Regions from separate parts of the Ruminococcus sp. 1001713B170207_170306_F1 genome, predicted to be linked through region 2. Evidence: riboswitches for the same ligand, from Rfam matches in the RefSeq annotation. Region 2 holds a riboswitch; the other holds the start of a gene.
What was found. Region 2 has a riboswitch for tetrahydrofolate ahead of folE (GTP cyclohydrolase I FolE). Riboswitches for the same ligand answer to the same signal wherever they lie in the genome.
Positions count from the first base shown of each region.

Region 1: linked by a shared signal. The riboswitch ahead of I4V84_RS02005 (folate family ECF transporter S component) and the one ahead of folE (GTP cyclohydrolase I FolE) in region 2 are both predicted to bind tetrahydrofolate.

Region 1 is NZ_JADPEX010000002.1:67,753-75,780, forward strand. Features, by position in the region: gene I4V84_RS01980 (ATPase, T2SS/T4P/T4SS family) at 1-645, opposite strand, end outside; gene I4V84_RS01985 (hypothetical protein) at 642-1,655, opposite strand; gene I4V84_RS01990 (prepilin peptidase) at 1,652-2,161, opposite strand; gene I4V84_RS01995 (GDSL-type esterase/lipase family protein) at 2,436-3,056, shown strand; gene I4V84_RS02000 (GNAT family N-acetyltransferase) at 3,346-4,101, shown strand; gene I4V84_RS02005 (folate family ECF transporter S component) at 4,312-4,872, opposite strand; THF riboswitch at 4,959-5,060, opposite strand; gene I4V84_RS02010 (hypothetical protein) at 5,401-5,625, shown strand; gene I4V84_RS02015 (hypothetical protein) at 5,622-6,779, shown strand; gene I4V84_RS02020 (amidohydrolase family protein) at 6,760-7,650, opposite strand; gene I4V84_RS20255 (DUF6783 domain-containing protein) at 7,654-7,803, opposite strand; gene I4V84_RS20260 (DUF6783 domain-containing protein) at 7,735-8,028, shown strand, end outside.
Region 2 is NZ_JADPEX010000040.1:3,083-11,110, reverse strand. Features, by position in the region: gene I4V84_RS18385 (ATP-binding protein) at 1-965, shown strand, start outside; gene I4V84_RS18380 (response regulator transcription factor) at 913-1,539, shown strand; gene I4V84_RS18375 (hypothetical protein) at 1,579-2,430, shown strand; gene I4V84_RS18370 (hypothetical protein) at 2,553-3,077, shown strand; gene folK (2-amino-4-hydroxy-6-hydroxymethyldihydropteridine diphosphokinase) at 3,290-4,123, opposite strand; gene folP (dihydropteroate synthase) at 4,238-5,047, opposite strand; gene I4V84_RS18355 (HD domain-containing protein) at 5,087-5,584, opposite strand; gene folE (GTP cyclohydrolase I FolE) at 5,581-6,138, opposite strand; THF riboswitch at 6,390-6,486, opposite strand; gene I4V84_RS18345 (aminopeptidase P family protein) at 6,620-8,028, shown strand, end outside.

The DNA.
Region 1 (8,028 bases), on a different contig from region 2:
TGGTATGTACTCTGACAAAGCCCCCAGGAATGTGGTCTTCCCACTTCCCGTTCCTCCGCCAATTACAATTGAATACCGGGCCCTTACCAGTTTTTCCAAAAAGGACGCGCACTCTGGAGTTATACTTCCCAGTTCAATCAGCTTTTCCATTGTAATTGGAGTATCCGGAAAACGTCTTATTGTCAGAATTGGACCATTTAATGCTACCGGAGCCACAACCACATTGACTCTGGCGCCATTTTCCAGTCTGGCATCTACTATAGGAGATGATTCATTCACAATGCGATTGCATTTTCCCACTATCTGTTGTATCACATCCTCCAGCTTGTCCTGATCTGTAAAAGACTTCGGCCACCTTGTCAGTTTTCCTTTTCGTTCTACAAAAATAGAATCCGGACCATTCACCATAATCTCAGTTACAGTTTCATCTTCGATCAATTCCTGTAATACATCAAGCTTCCTGACGGAATAAAACAGTTCCTGGCGAAGCTGCACTTTTTCTTTCAGGCTCACTCCTGATTCCCGCAGAGTGTTTACGATCAGCTCATCAATCGTTTCCAGAATTTCCTGGTCTGTAAGTTCCCGGTAAACATCCAGCTTCTCCATGAGCATTTGTCTCAGTTTGCGAAAGATTTCCTGACTCATTCCTTTTCCTTTCTCAGAATTTCCCTGACATAATCTCCAAGTTCACTCCACAGCAGCCCTTCAATATAATTCTCCGGTGCCACATTTCCTCCATGAAAAGGCGGGCGTACCTTTACAGTTCTGGTAAGAATCTGCGGATAATCCCAGATTCTTACCAGGTTTTCGAATTGGGAAATCTTGGATATGGATACCGGATCAGACAGCACTGGCATATAAATTTTCCGGCACATATCCAGAACTTGAAAAGTCCCATCTACTGCCCCTCCAATATCCAGAATCACAAATTCGTAATTACTGTGAAGTACAATCTCCTGTATCAGTTTTTCCCAATCTTCCCATGCAGTTCCTCGTATGTCCTCTGGCGTACGTACAGGCGGAATGAAATCCAGATTGTTTATTGTCTGTACCATACTGTTCATCTTATAAATCAGATTTCCATTTTCCTGCCGTACAAAATAAAGAAGGTCACTTAAATTCTGCGCGAACCCTTTTCCCAACATTTCTTCAAAGCCGGAGTATTCCTCCAGATTCAGATAAAGAACAGCTCTTTCTTTTGCCAGAATCTGTCCTAATGTAAGTGCAAACGATGTTTTCAGGCAGCGCCCCAACGGAGAATATACTGCATAAATTTCCGTGGTCTTTTTCAGTACAGGAAAAACAGCCGGAGCTACTGCTTTCTCGGCTCCGTAACACGCCATCACTTCCCGCACAACATCTGAAGAGGCCTGATATTTATACACACTTGGATAACGGTCCAGATCCGGTGGGTGCACGCCTTCCGAAAGTATAACAATTTTACCAATTTCCAATTCCTGCACCTGACGGCACATAGCCTTCTGGGAAATCAGCAGCAACTCTATGTGATTCATTTTCCCATAGGCGATCAGACTCTCTACGTTGGTAAATGCCTGAATCTCAAATGGGATATTTTTCTTATGATTAAGATAATCCATAAAATTCAAGGCATAATCCACCTCAAGATCACAGACAGCAAAAATATTCTTCTTCAATAGACACCTCCCGCATAAAGCAATGCACTTAAAAATATAGGAACTGTGAAATGAAAGTTTTCCAACGGCATACCGCTTTTGTAATAGGGTTCTCTTTTTCCTGTTTTGAAATAAACACTGATGTAATGTAATAAGTAAAGAATTCGCTGGCAGACAATGCCGCTTGAAATCATAAGAGCAGCTGATATGACAGCTCCAATCAGAAAGGAATAGGAAATGCAATTGAGAATTTTCGTCGGTCCGATCATGCTTCCAATAACACTCAAGAGCTTGATGTCTCCGGCTCCCAGCATTCTGAATATGAATAAAATCCCCAGAATCAGTATCGGTACCAGCAGACCGCATATCCAAGATCCGAGACTGCTAACATCCATTTTCCATATTCGCGTAAACAAACTGACCAATACACAAAAAAGCAGCCATCCATTGTCTACCTTCGCTCTCTGAATATCCATCAGAGCGGCGCAGCCTGCCGCTATAGCAGGAAATATTCTGTAAAAAAGCATAGACGTACCATCCCTTCTTTTACATAGGTTTACTAATAACAGGAGGCTATCTTGAAGTATTTTAGAGCCTATTTGAGAAAGGCTTTCTGTATTTTATCTTTCGTAGAATAGGGAATAGTCGATCTGAAAAGATGACCTTCGATACCAGATGACTTCTGGTGAGTCTTATTATAGGTGCTCTATCTCCATTTGTCCAGTCTTTTTTTTACAAATTTTTCTAAAAAAACTATAAACCTTTTTGTTCTTGCAGTATAATATTAACGGAGGTAAAATTATGACAATATTAACATGTCTTGGTGACAGCATCACCGATTGTGAACACTGCTTTTCCAGAGATTTCCTTGGCAATGGCTATGTAAAAATGCTGTCAGACTGTCTTAAAAGGGACGGCTCAGACTATCAGGTACGCAATTATGGCACTGACGGCTTTACTATAAACAGACTTCTGCAGAGAATTCAGGGTGATTCTGATTTTACAAGTGATATTATAACAATTTTAATCGGAATTAATGATATTGGATTAATAATGAATACGGACAGAACACCGTTTCAGCAGAGGAATATGCTTTTTTCTTTTTACAAATGCTATGCAGATCTTATAACAATATTAGCAAAATCAAATTCACGCATTATTTTAATGGAGCCATTTCTTTTCCCCTGGCCTGCCTGTTATAGAACCTGGCTTCCTTTTCGCCAGAAAATATCACAAATGATCCACCAGCTATCAGAACAGTTTCAAATTCCTTATCTTACATTGCATGAGGAATTGAATGAAAAGGCGCGTCGTTATGGATATTCAGAAATTACTACAGATGGGATTCACCTTACTGAGCAGGGACAAAAATTTCTGGCAGACAGATTGTATAAATTAATTTGCGGCTATTCACCGTACTAGTACATCGTTTTCGAAATAACTATACCACTCACTTGCCTGTGAATCCGATTGCACAGGTATAAAAGCCTCGGCGTAGCCCGCTACGCCTGCGTTTTTATACCTGCACACTCGAATTCACATCCTACGCGATTGGTATAGTTATTTACGAAACGATGTACTAGAGCGTGTTTGAAAAAGGCTTTCTGCAAGATGTGTAAAAAGCAATCTGTCTTATAACAGACTATTTTCAGTTGCATTGCTGGATACAATTATGTATAATGACCCTAAACTTATAAAAGAAGGTTTTTTTATGGATAAAATCATTAAAGAAATTGAAGATATGTCACTAAATGCATGGCCCTCCCATAAAATGGAGCTTTATGATGGATGGATTCTCCGTTTTTCCTATTTTTATACACATAGAACAAACAGTGTGGAGCAGTTCGGAACTTCTACCCTTTCCTGGAGGGAAAAGGTTTCTTTCTGCGAAGCAGAGTATGCCCGACTGGGCAGCCCTGCAATTTTTAAGATCAGTCCTCTGGTTTCTCCGGATTTTGATTATCTTCTGGAAAACCGCAACTACGAAATCCAGCATACAACAAATGTTATGGCAGCCTCACTGGATGGAGCAGATCCTTCTGCGCCTTGCGATCTGGTAACTCTTACTGACGATATTCCAGATATTTGGATTGAAAGTCTTTTTGATCTGAAAGGCACCATTAATCCTGTTCACCGTGCTGTAGTTCCATCCATGTATCATGCCATCGTAAAAGACACCGTATGCGCCTCCATCTGGAGTAACGGAAAAATTATTGCAACCGGGCTTGGCATTCTGGATCGAAATTATATTGGATTGTACGCTATCCATGTTCGCGAAGATTTCAGACACAAGGGTTATGCTCGTCAGATTTGTACTGCACTTCTAAAAGAAGGAAAAAAGAAAGGCGCAACTAAGGCCTATCTTCAGGTAGTAGAGGGAAACACTCCAGCACGTAATCTTTATGAATCACTTGGACTTCATTATCTCTACACCTATTGGTTCCGGGTTCAGACACATACAAACTGAAAACTTTTCAGAGCATGTTTAAAAAAGGCTGCGATCAGTGTTTATCCTGATCACAGCCTTTTATTTGGGAATCGTATTTTTTGACTTATTCAACAAGTTGATTTCTCAAACAATCAACTTTCCAGTAAGTGCATTGCTTCATAATCCATCTTATGCCATATTATTTAATTTGGGGTTTTGTATATAATTCAGCTCCTGGACTGCTGCCATTTATACGGTCTTCTTCTCCAGCTTAGCAGGTCTTATGTTTCCTACAACCATGCCTGTAAGCGGGCTGAAATAAAGAAGACTGGTAAGTACGCAGTAGATTGGAGTCATGATTGCAAACTGTACAAGACGTCCTGGCATAATTGCATAGAAGTTTGCTCCGATTATTACCAGTCCTGCAGTGGTCAGTCCAAGTGTTCCCACTACGCCAGAGACTGCAATTGCGACACACATAACAACAGTCTTTACTTTTCTGTTCTTTTCAGCCATTAGTTTTCCAGCCAGTCCGGGGATCACACCCCAGGCAACTGCTGATAAAGTAATCAGTGGATTAACTCCATAGCCTTTCATAAAACATCCAATGATATCGGCAACAGCACCTTCTACACCACCAGCTACAGGTCCCATCCAAAGACCTGCCAATACAGTGGCGACAGTTCCCAATGTAATTCGATATACACCAAGATCAATTACCAGAACGCGTGACAGCACAAGCTGGATTGCTACCAGCAGTGCAAGGAATACAAGAGTCTTAACACTCCATGTCTGTTTGTTTTTACGCATAAAAAAAACACCTCCATAATGATTAAAATAACAGAGTAGTTACCATAAATAATAATCCCTCCACATTATGAGATGTTCTCACATGTAGCAACGGGTGCGGAAAATATATCGTAAACAGTCCTGCTGCTTTTCGTTTCACGGCGACTCCCCAGCCAATGAACACTTGACGCATAAATTCCTACTTCGCTATTATTTATTTAAAATGATTATAGCACAAAATATAGAAATTTCAATATGTATTTGTTATAATATTCACATAAATAAATTAGTCGTTACTGTTTACTGGTAACGTTCCGCGAGTGTTTTTTGTGAACAAAGTTCACAGAAAACCCGAGAATCTTAGCGCGAAATCATGCGAATGCATGATTTCTGTGCATCGCGAAGCGCGTTACTGGTCACGGAGTGAACAGTAACAATTAGTCGTTACTGGTCACTGACAAATGTTTGTGCATACTCTCCTCTTTTTCGCATATTCTAAGAATATCTTCCCTTATATAGGAAAAATATTTGACAAAAAGGAGTGTTTCTATGAATATAAAATCCACAAACAAATCATCCTGCCAAAAACAGCCGCCACTACAGAATCCTTACAATGTTTTTTATAATAATTACATGAATACAAATGCTACTACAGAATGTACAGGACTTGGCTATCGTATGCCGGATAACTCGGAGGAATGGAATGCCTGCCGAGAGGTTTTCGATTTTCTTCCTGTACCATTTCCGGATTCGGAGGATACAAAGCAACAATGAAAAATTTCACAAAACTATTACTTGGCTCTTTGGTACTGTTCTCTCTGTCAGGATGTACTGCCGGTGATATGATCACCAGCTATACTTCTATTTCTGATCAGAGTGAAACCACCTTACAGAACACTTCAGAAACACCCAAACAGCGTGTTTATATGGATGAAATCAAAGGAACCCTTAAGGATTTCACCGGTGCCACCCTAACTATGGAAAGCCAGGAACAAACTTACGTTTTTGATCTTTCTGAAGCAACTTTGGAATGCGAAGATGGCATGATCACTGGAGATGAAATCAGTGTCATTTATGAGGGGCAGCTCTCTAACAAGGATACCAGCACTGTAAAAGCATTGAAAGTAGTAGACGACTTTCACAAAAAGAATCAGCTGGAAGTACGAAAGGCCTATGGGGAAGTACAGAGTCTGACTCCAAATACCATTACCATAAAAAATAAAAAAGGCAAAACAGCCACCTATCCAATCACTGGAACAGAACAATATTATCAGAATGGCATCCGTACCGGTGTATGGGTATACATTCATTTTAAAGGCAAGTTTACTTCCAGTCAGGATACCCAAAGTTCTTCTCTTAATGCCAGTCATCTGAAAGTACTAAGCATTTCAGATATTGATCCGCTTACACTTCCAGATCCAACACCAACACCAGATCCTGCACAAGTTCCTGCCGATGACTCAGCAAAAGAACAGCAGATTCATGCAGAAATTCAGAATATTTCCCTGAATACGCTCACAGTTCTTCCCTCTGGCTCTGATAGCACAATAAATGTAGATTTGTCTCAGACTCCTTCTTACTTTAAAGGTGGAACAGCACCAGGCTCCTATGTAACCATAACTTACACTGGCCAATTTCAGGGAAATTCACTGGATGGTGTTACTGTTACAGCAGTCACCGGTGATGATCCGGATTCTCTTGGAAGCCGGGAACTTACCAGCACAGTCAGCGGTACAATTATAGGCCATACAGCAAATACCGTCACACTTCAAACTGGCGATGGCGCAACCATAACCTGCTTTACAGAGGGGGCAAAGAATATCTCCACCAGTAATATGGAATCCGGCGCAGGTATCTGCATTACCTTTGATCCTACAAAATCCAAAAATTCCAACATTTATACATCTATCAAGATTCAGGACGCCTGAAGGTGTCCTGAATCCTTTTCTCTCCATCTGCCAGCCAGGCTCTCACATCCCCGGATTCTCCCAGAATGTCCATAAATGCCTGGTATTCATCCATTAAGCCCTTCCCATGTAAGACCATATAAGCTCCTGCATCACTTCCAAGAGCCACCTTTGCTCGGTACTTGTATGCCAGACGAAGGTTCTTTGCGGCCAGTTCTATAATAGGATCAAGCACTGATTCCTTATATCTTCCACATCCACGAAGATTTCGAATTGTCACAAGAGTAGGAACCCATACACTATCACTGTCAGCTAATTCTCTGATTGTTTCCGGATCAATATAATTTCCATGTTCTACCGAATCCACACCAGCTTCCACAGCTGCCTGTACGCCATAAATCCCATTGGTATGGCTCATCACCGCCATCCCTTCTTCATGGGCGATATGTACCATCTCACGGACTTCTTTCCTGTCTAAAGGCGTTCCGGTAATCTGTCCATGGTTATTAAAATCCAGAAGTCCCGTGGTCATAATTTTAATAAAATCTGCCCCTTTGTTTTTCGCTTCTTTCAAAAGGACATGGTATTCTTTCATAGTGTCAAAGCCTTTTCCCACTATAGATCCATAGTGTCCATTTTTATGGATGGCAAAAACAGGAGTACGATAATCAATTCCGTATTCCGGTGCCAGTCTCCTGGCTCTTTCTGATACTCCTAATGCATCTCCACCATCTCTTACAAAGACAATCCCCAGCTCTTCATAAGCTTTCAAATGTTTCCGTATCACTTCATCGTTTACATGATCCTTATGAATAGAAATTGCATCTTTATAATTCAGTCCATCCATGATCAGGTGCGCATGACACTCTCCAAACATTTCTTCATATAACACTGATTATCTTGAAAAATAATTCAGCTTTTCCTTTCTTCCGCAGAGCGTGTTTGAAAAAAGGACTTCTGCAAGATGTGCGTCACAATTTGTGGGAGATTTTGTCCGGAGGAGGGCGTCGTAGCGAGCTACGACAGCCGAATTCGAGCAAAATATACCGCAAAGTGGGGCGTACAGATTGTGGGAATGCTTTTTCAAACACGCTTTAATACGGATTTTTTCAATCCTCTTTTATTATTTATTGCAACTATTCCGCAAGGTGCTTTTGCGAAGGAACTGAACAACTGCTATTTATTTTCGAAAAAGGCTCGAATTTCTTTCTCGGAAGCCTGCACAGACCCCTGTACAAAGAAAGGCTTACCGCCTCCCCTGCCATTCAAT
Region 2 (8,028 bases):
TATGCTTTTCGGATTCGCTTGGAAGGATTGTTTTGTGTAATACCAAGATGCAGGAATTGTGCAGAATGATGACGGGGGCTTATCTGCAGGATTATGATACATTGCGAAAAGCAATGGACAATGAAATTATATCAAAAGGACTTATCCGATTAAGCAGCGACAGTAACGTGTTTTATTTTCCAGATGATTCTGTCTGGATGTTTCAGGAATATCGTCTGCAGGAGCCGGATTGTGCAGGATATCTGCAGACAGTAGCAGTTAATGTATCAGAAATTTACTATAATAGTGAAAAGATCAGGGCAAACAATGAAAAGCTGGAAATCCTGAATCATAAGCTGGAGGAAATGTACGAAAAAATCGGTGATAAAATCAGAGAGCAGGAAACACTTGCTATGAAAATGCAAGTCCATGATAATTTTGGGCGAAGTCTTCTGTCAATACGCAGAATATTGGAGAGAAAAGAAAATCAGGACAAAATGGATAAACAATTGTCTGCATTGAAGCATCTGGTTTATATTCTTACCGGCTCTGCCGTAGAGAGTATGGAAAAGCTGTATGAGGATACGATTAAACATGCAGAGGAGCTTGGGATTTCGGTTCAGATCAGCGGAAACTTTCCTTTATATCCATCTTACAGAGTTCTGGCAGACAGAGCAATCCGTGAATGTGTGACAAACTGTGCCAGACATGCCCACGGCAATGTTGTTTTTGTGAAGATAGACAAATATGCAAATGAATACAACATCCGGATCACCAATGATGGAGATGCGCCTGAAAAAAATGCGGAAGAAGGCGGTGGTTTGTCTGCACTGAAAAAAGCAGCCGAATCAATGAACTGCACAATGCAAATTTCATTTGTCCCTGAGTTTTGTCTGATATTGAAAATGCCGCTGACAGAAAGGATGAGTTTGGATGGTACGTGTACTGATAGTAGAAGATCAGAAGATCATGCAGAAGTATTTTGAATATATTCTTATGCAGAATCCGGAATTTCGACATGTTCAGACAATTTCGGATGCCCGTGAAGCTGTAAAAATCTGTGATTATTCAGTAATAGATCTTGTAATCATGGATGTTCAGACATTTCATAATCACGATGGGCTGAGCGCCGGAAAAATGATCAGGGAAAAGTACCCATATACAAAGGTATTGGTTGTTACGTCTCTGATCGATCCCAAGGTGCTGGAAAGAGCAAAAAGCGGATGTGCGGACAGTCTCTGGTATAAAGATCACGGTGAAGAGGATATACGGAGTGTGATTTACAGAACCTTAAATGGTGAGCGTGTATTTCCGGATATAACGCCAAAGGTGGAACTTAACTGGATCACAAGCGGTGATATCAGTCCAAGACAACTGGAAATGCTGCGTTTGTATATTCATGGGATGTCCTATTCGGAGATTGCAAGGAAAATGGATTGTTCGACTTCCGGGGTAAGATGGAATTTTCAGGAAATGATTGACAAGGCAGGATATAGCTGTAAGGAAGATCTGATAGCAGCTGCGTTGGAAAGTAAATTGATTGTAACCACACTGAAATAGAAAGGCATAGGCATATTCTGACAGGAAGGAGCTGAAAGTATGAAAAAATTTTCTATTGCTGTATGTGTTTGCGCAGTACTGTTTTCTTTTAGTAACTACGGTGAATGTGTGAGAGAAGTATCTGCCCAAACTTCTGGGGCAGAAGAGAATCTGGCAATTTTGCAAGACATTATCAGAGAAAATGAATGCCAGGCTGGAATGGCATTTCTGGGCTACACTTATGAAAATGCAGATACATCAGAGATACTTGAATATACCAGGCAGGAAGAATTGGCTGCGGCTTATCCTTTTTTGCAGGATGGAACTGTTGTTGATGCAGGAGGTTATGAAATCTATGCTATTGTTCCAGGACTTGATTGTAAGATCAGTATTTATCCGACTCAGGTTACGGAAGAAGGGGAATATTTGGAAGATCTGAACAATCCATGGTATATGGGGCAGGAAAATGAAGTCATTATCCTGCGCTGCAATATGAGCGAGATTTTTTCCAATGTAATGGTTTCTGTGCAGAAGCAGAATATGAGTGTGCAATACCATCCTATGGTATCGCTAAAGGATGGACACCTTGCAGCGGAAGCCTACTGCTATGATTTTTCAATATATTATGATTGGGATGAGTATCAATCAGAGTATGATTATTCATTGGATATAAATATTGCCAGGGACTTGATTGCGCAAACAGACGAAGTTAGTTATTACCTTGGTCTTGGAATGTCCCTGTGGTATACCGGTACGGAGGAGTATATTGAGGGAAGAAACTGTCCGGTATTTGTTATAGGGACAGATCATGAGGAACATTTTACAAAAGAAAAATATTATGCGGCAGGAGATAATGTGGTTTATTATTACGATCCGTTAGGCGATGCGTGGCTTTTGCTGGGAGCTGGCTGACAGACGGATTTTGGTATATGCTGACAGAAGATTCATCAGGGCGTGCAGATTGCAGGAATGATTTTTTAAACAGGCTTTCGTATATAACAGAGATTGATTAATTGGGGAAAGAGGAAACAGACATGAATGATTTTTTAACAGAAAAGAATAAAAAAACAGGAGTGTTAGGAAAACTGAAATGGGTTCTTTGTGGCTTCTGTATACTTTTTACTCTGGGAGCTATTGGCGCAGCAGAGAAATATATTGGTGAAGGACGCTGGGGAATGGCAGCAACGGAGATTATACTGGGATTGTTATTTTTGTATCCCACCTTCCGGGAAATCCAGAAAGCATTGAAGAAGAAAAAAGCCAGAGAAATAGCCTGTTGGTTTGAATCTTATGCCCAGAGCACGCTCTCATTTGAGAAGTTTGAGACTGAGATGGGAAAAGATGCTGTAAGGAAATTGGAAAAAATGATTGCCAAAGGGTATATTCGAAATATTCAGATAGACAGAGAAGAAAATTATATATTGATCACTGCACCAAACAGACGTGTGAATGAGAAGATTTATATTACAGTTACCTGTCCCAGCTGCGGTGCAAAGAATCAGATAATAAAAGGCCGCCTGTGCAACTGTGAATATTGCGGACAGCGTCTCACTTCCTGACAGCAGATGCGAATTATTACACAAGGGGCTGCCTGTTTTCCGGCAGCCCCAATGTTAGATTGTCACTTGTTAAGTTGGTTGAACCGCTGTATACGGAACCGTACGGTGGCGTGATAGCACGGATTACGAATGCGGTCGGCAGCTGTGGGAGCGTCATAGGCGCGGAACAGCTGACTTTCATATGTGATGTCGCCGGTAGGCGACATGTTCGTTTAGCGGCAAAGAAGAATATTTAAAAGCTGTGAAATTGTCTGATTTAGTACAGGATGCCTGAGGTAAGGGGCAATCTGGTTCATAGGAGCCAGCACAAAGTCACGATTCTGCATATCCGGATGGGGGATGTGAAGATCTGCAGTATCAATGATTTCCTGATCATAAAAGAGAATATCCAGATCCAGAGTACGAGGACCCCAGTGAATAATACGTTCCCGGTTTGCCTCCTGTTCCAGCTGATGAAGACGTTCCAGCAATTCTTCCGGTGAAAGAAGGGTACGCATTTTCAAAACTCCATTCAGAAATTCATCCTGATCGGTAACACCATAAGGTTCTGTTACAAGATAATCAGAAACGGCCTCTATCCGGCATCCTTTTGTTTTATTCAAACCACGTATCCCATTGTCGATGAACAGCTTTTTATCTCCCATATTAGAGCCAAAAGCAATGTATGCAGTATGCCATTTTCTTGTGATTTCCACAGATACGGTTTTCAGTGGAAGACCAACAGGAGCCCATGGCTTTTCAATTTTCAGTGTGATCTGTTCCAGACCGGAAAGAGAGTCGAGCAGCATCTCTGCAAGATTTTCTGCAAGCGCTTCCAGAAGCTTAAAAGTATGTTTTCTGGTGAAATCTGTAATCATGTGGCTGACTTCCCCGTAATTGATAGAAGCAGACAGATCGTCCGTTAACCCGGCCTGACGTGTGTGGGTAAAGAGGGTGGCAGAAATAACAAATTTTTGTCCAAGTACATTTTCTTCCGGATAGACACCATGGTTGGCAAAAATTTCCAGTTCTTTAATTTCTATTTTATCAAATCTGGTTTCATCCATAACAGTTGTTCCTTTCTGTTGACTATTTACAATTTTGAGGAATTTGAACGCAATCGTTTCGCGACTGCGTTCATGAGCAAGTAGCAAAGCGGATTGCGAATGTCCTCTTTACTCTCAATTACAACCCCAAATTGCTTCTGTCATCTGGATCACGCGTCTGTTCTCCTTGACATCATGAACACGCACAAAAGAACAGCCCTTCATCACACCAATTACACTGGTAGCCAGTGTTCCCTCTACACGCTGGTCTACAGGCAGATCAAGTGCCAGTCCGATCATCGACTTGCGTGAGGTGCCAAGAAGAACCGGAAAGCCCAGATTCTTAAAAAGCTCCAGATGATTCATAGTTTCCAGATTCATCTCAAATGTTTTTCCAAATCCAACCCCTGGATCGAGAATGATTTTCTCATCTTTGATTCCTGCTTTTCTTGCAAGATTGACACATTCCTGTGTCTCAGAAAGCATATCGATGAGAAAATTGTTATATTCTGTATTGGACTTATTGTGCATGAGACAGCATGCAACATCATATTTGGCAATTACAGCTCCCATTTCAGAATCATATTTTAATCCCCAGATATCGTTGACCAGATCTGCACCGGCCTGAATCGCACTTTCTGCCACGCTGCTTTTGAAGGTATCTACAGAAATGGGAATGTCAAAACGTTTTCTGACCGCTTCGATAACGGGCAAAACTCTCTGAGCTTCTTCCTCTGCACTGACCGGCGTGTGTCCGGGACGCGTAGACTCCCCGCCAATATCGATAATATCCGCACCATCCGCGATCATGGCTTCTGTATGCCGCAAAGCTTCATCTAAATGATTCCATTTCCCGCCATCGGAAAAAGAATCAGGAGTAATATTTAAAATTCCCATTATATAAGTGTGATTTTGTGTATCAAAAAAACGATTTCCAATTTTCATAAATAGAAACCATCCTTTCTGTTAGATTTTTTAGAAGGCTTAATATTCAATTGTCAGATTTTTTTTCTCAGAAGGCCAGTAACATTCTGAAGCTGCTGAACATGAAAAACAATTTCTGGACTTTTTATCAGCCTTATATAGCAGCATAGCCAACACATTATCAGATCCATCCGTCCTGTGCTGACTGATCGCAGATAATATTTCCTCTTTTTCCTGCTCTGTAAAATGCAGATCTGCCAGAATCTTTCCGGCTATTTCAACTCCTGCAATGTCATGAGAAATACCCGACAGATATTGCTGCGCACGGCCAATGTCATGAAGAAGAGCAGTGGCATAAATGATTTCCCTGGACAGATTAAGCTTGTTTTCCAGAGAATAAATATACATCAGCCTGGCAACATCCAGAAAGTGTTCCGGCGTATGTCTGCAGAAAATACGATTTTTTTCAAGCTCCTGTATTTTCTCACAGTGCTTTTGATAAAGGGGATGCCGCCAGATTAAAGAAATACGGTTTGTTTCAGAAAAAGAACTGCTCATTTTCCGACCATGGAAAGGAACATTTTCTGCAGCTCCTTATCTTCTTTGAAGGCTCCGCGGGTTACAGTCGTAATTGTTTTGCTTCCTGGCTTTTTAACGCCTCGCATGGTCATGCAGGTGTGTTCTGCTTCCAGCATAACCATAATTCCCTTCGGAGAGAGGGCACGCTCCAGAGCGTCCGCAATCTGTACTGTGAGGCGTTCCTGGATCTGCGGTCTTCTGGCATAAACCTCTACCGTACGTGCCAGCTTGCTTAATCCTGTGACTTTTCCATCGGGAATATAAGCCAGGTGCGCCTTACCATAAAAAGGCATCAGATGATGCTCGCACATAGAGTAAAAAGTAATATCTTTTTCCAATACGATCTCATTATTTTCTACTGGAAACTGCTTCAGTAAATGGTGATCTGCTTCCTGATCGAGACCACCGTAAATTTCCTCGCACATACGTGCAATTCTGTCGGGAGTATCAATCAGTCCCTCCCGGGTAATATCCTCACCGATTCCTTCCAGAAGCAGGCGGATGGCCTGTTCTATTTTTTGTTTGTCAACCATTAAAAATAACCTCCTTTGTATTTGATTGCGGAGACTATCCTTTTTTGATAAAACCGGGGAAGGATTTTCGAATTCGAATATCTGCCTGCTTAATACGCAAAAAAGGATATCTCCAATTGTGATAGAATGTATGTCGAAAACATTCCCTTGAGCCTGTTAAAAAACGTTTCCACAAATCGCAATGTGCATCTTGCAGAAAGCTCCTTTCGGGCAGGCTCTGACACAATATGAGATATCCCTCTTATAGTGCTTGCAACGGGTGCGGATAATATACCGTAAGACGTGCTTTTCGTTTCAGTGACAACTCCCCATTCACCGAACACTTGACGCATAAAATCCTATTTTGCATATCATTCATTTCGAAAGTTAGTATATCACGTCTTTTGGGAATAGAAAAGTGTTTTTTCTTAAACAGGTTGCGAAAGGGTAACGTGGATATTATAATAGGAATAGACAAAATTCACTGGAAGGAGTCAGTTTTATGACAGTTAAAGAACGAATCACCGCACTTCGGGAAGTAATGGCAGAGAAGAAAATAGATGCTTATCTTGTTCCCACAGATGATTTTCATGCATCTGAATATGTAGGAGAATACTTTAAGTGCAGAAAATATATTACAGGTTTTACCGGATCTGCCGGCAGAGCAGTCATCATGCAGGATATGGCTGGATTGTGGACAGATGGAAGATATTTCATCCAGGCGGCCGCACAGCTGGAGGGAACGGGTGTAGAGCTTTTTAAAATGGGAGAACCAGATGTTCCCACTGTGCACCAGTTTCTGGAAGAAAAATTAGGCGAGGGAATGTGCCTTGGTTTTGACGGAAGAACCGTCAGCGCCGAAGAAGCAGATGAACTGGCCGAACTTCTTGCAAAAAAAGGAGCCACTCTTCAGACGGATTCTGATCTGGTAGGAGAAATCTGGGAAGATCGTCCGGCACTTTCCTGCGAACCGGTTATGGAACTGGATGTAAAATGGGCAGGCGAATCCCGTGCTGACAAATGTGGAAGAATCCGTAAATCAATGGAAGAGAAAGGTGCAGATGGATTTGTACTGACTTCTCTGGATGACATTGCATGGCTGCTGAATATTCGTGGCGGCGATGTACATTGCTGTCCGGTTGTTCTCTCTTATTTGGTCATGACCAAAACAGAAATCAGGCTGTTTGCAAATGAAAAAGCATTTTCGGCTTCAATTCTGGACGCATTATCTAAGGATGGCGTAACCATTTTGCCCTATGACAGCATTTATGAATATGTAAAAACATTTGAGAAAGACATGACAGTTCTTCTTTGTAAAAAGAAAGCCAACTGTCGTCTGGTAAACAGTATTCCGAAGGAAGTAACGATTCTGGATGAAGCCAACCTGACTTTTCTTCCAAAATCAATTAAAAATCCAGTAGAAGTAGAAAATGAACGTATCGCTCATATCAAAGACGGAGTTGCGCTTACCAAATTCATCTGCTGGCTAAAGAAAAATGTTGGCAAAATTCCAATAACAGAGTTAAGCGCAGGAGAGAAGCTGTACAGCTTCCGTGCCCAGCAGGAGAACTTTATCGACAACAGCTTTGACCCCATTATTTCTTATGGCATTCATGCTGCAATCAACCATTATTCTGCAACACCAGAGACAGATATTGCCATTGAGCCTGGCAATTTCCTTCTGGCAGATACAGGCGGACACTATTACGAAGGTACTACAGATACCACCCGCACAATTGTTATGGGCTCTGTGAATGACGAGCAGAAGAAATATTTTACCGCTGTTTTACGTGGCATGCTGAACCTTGGAAATGCCAAATTCCGTTATGGCTGTACTGGTGTAAATCTGGATTATCTGGCGCGTGGTCCGTTATGGGAAATGGGACAGGATTTTAATCATGGAACAGGACA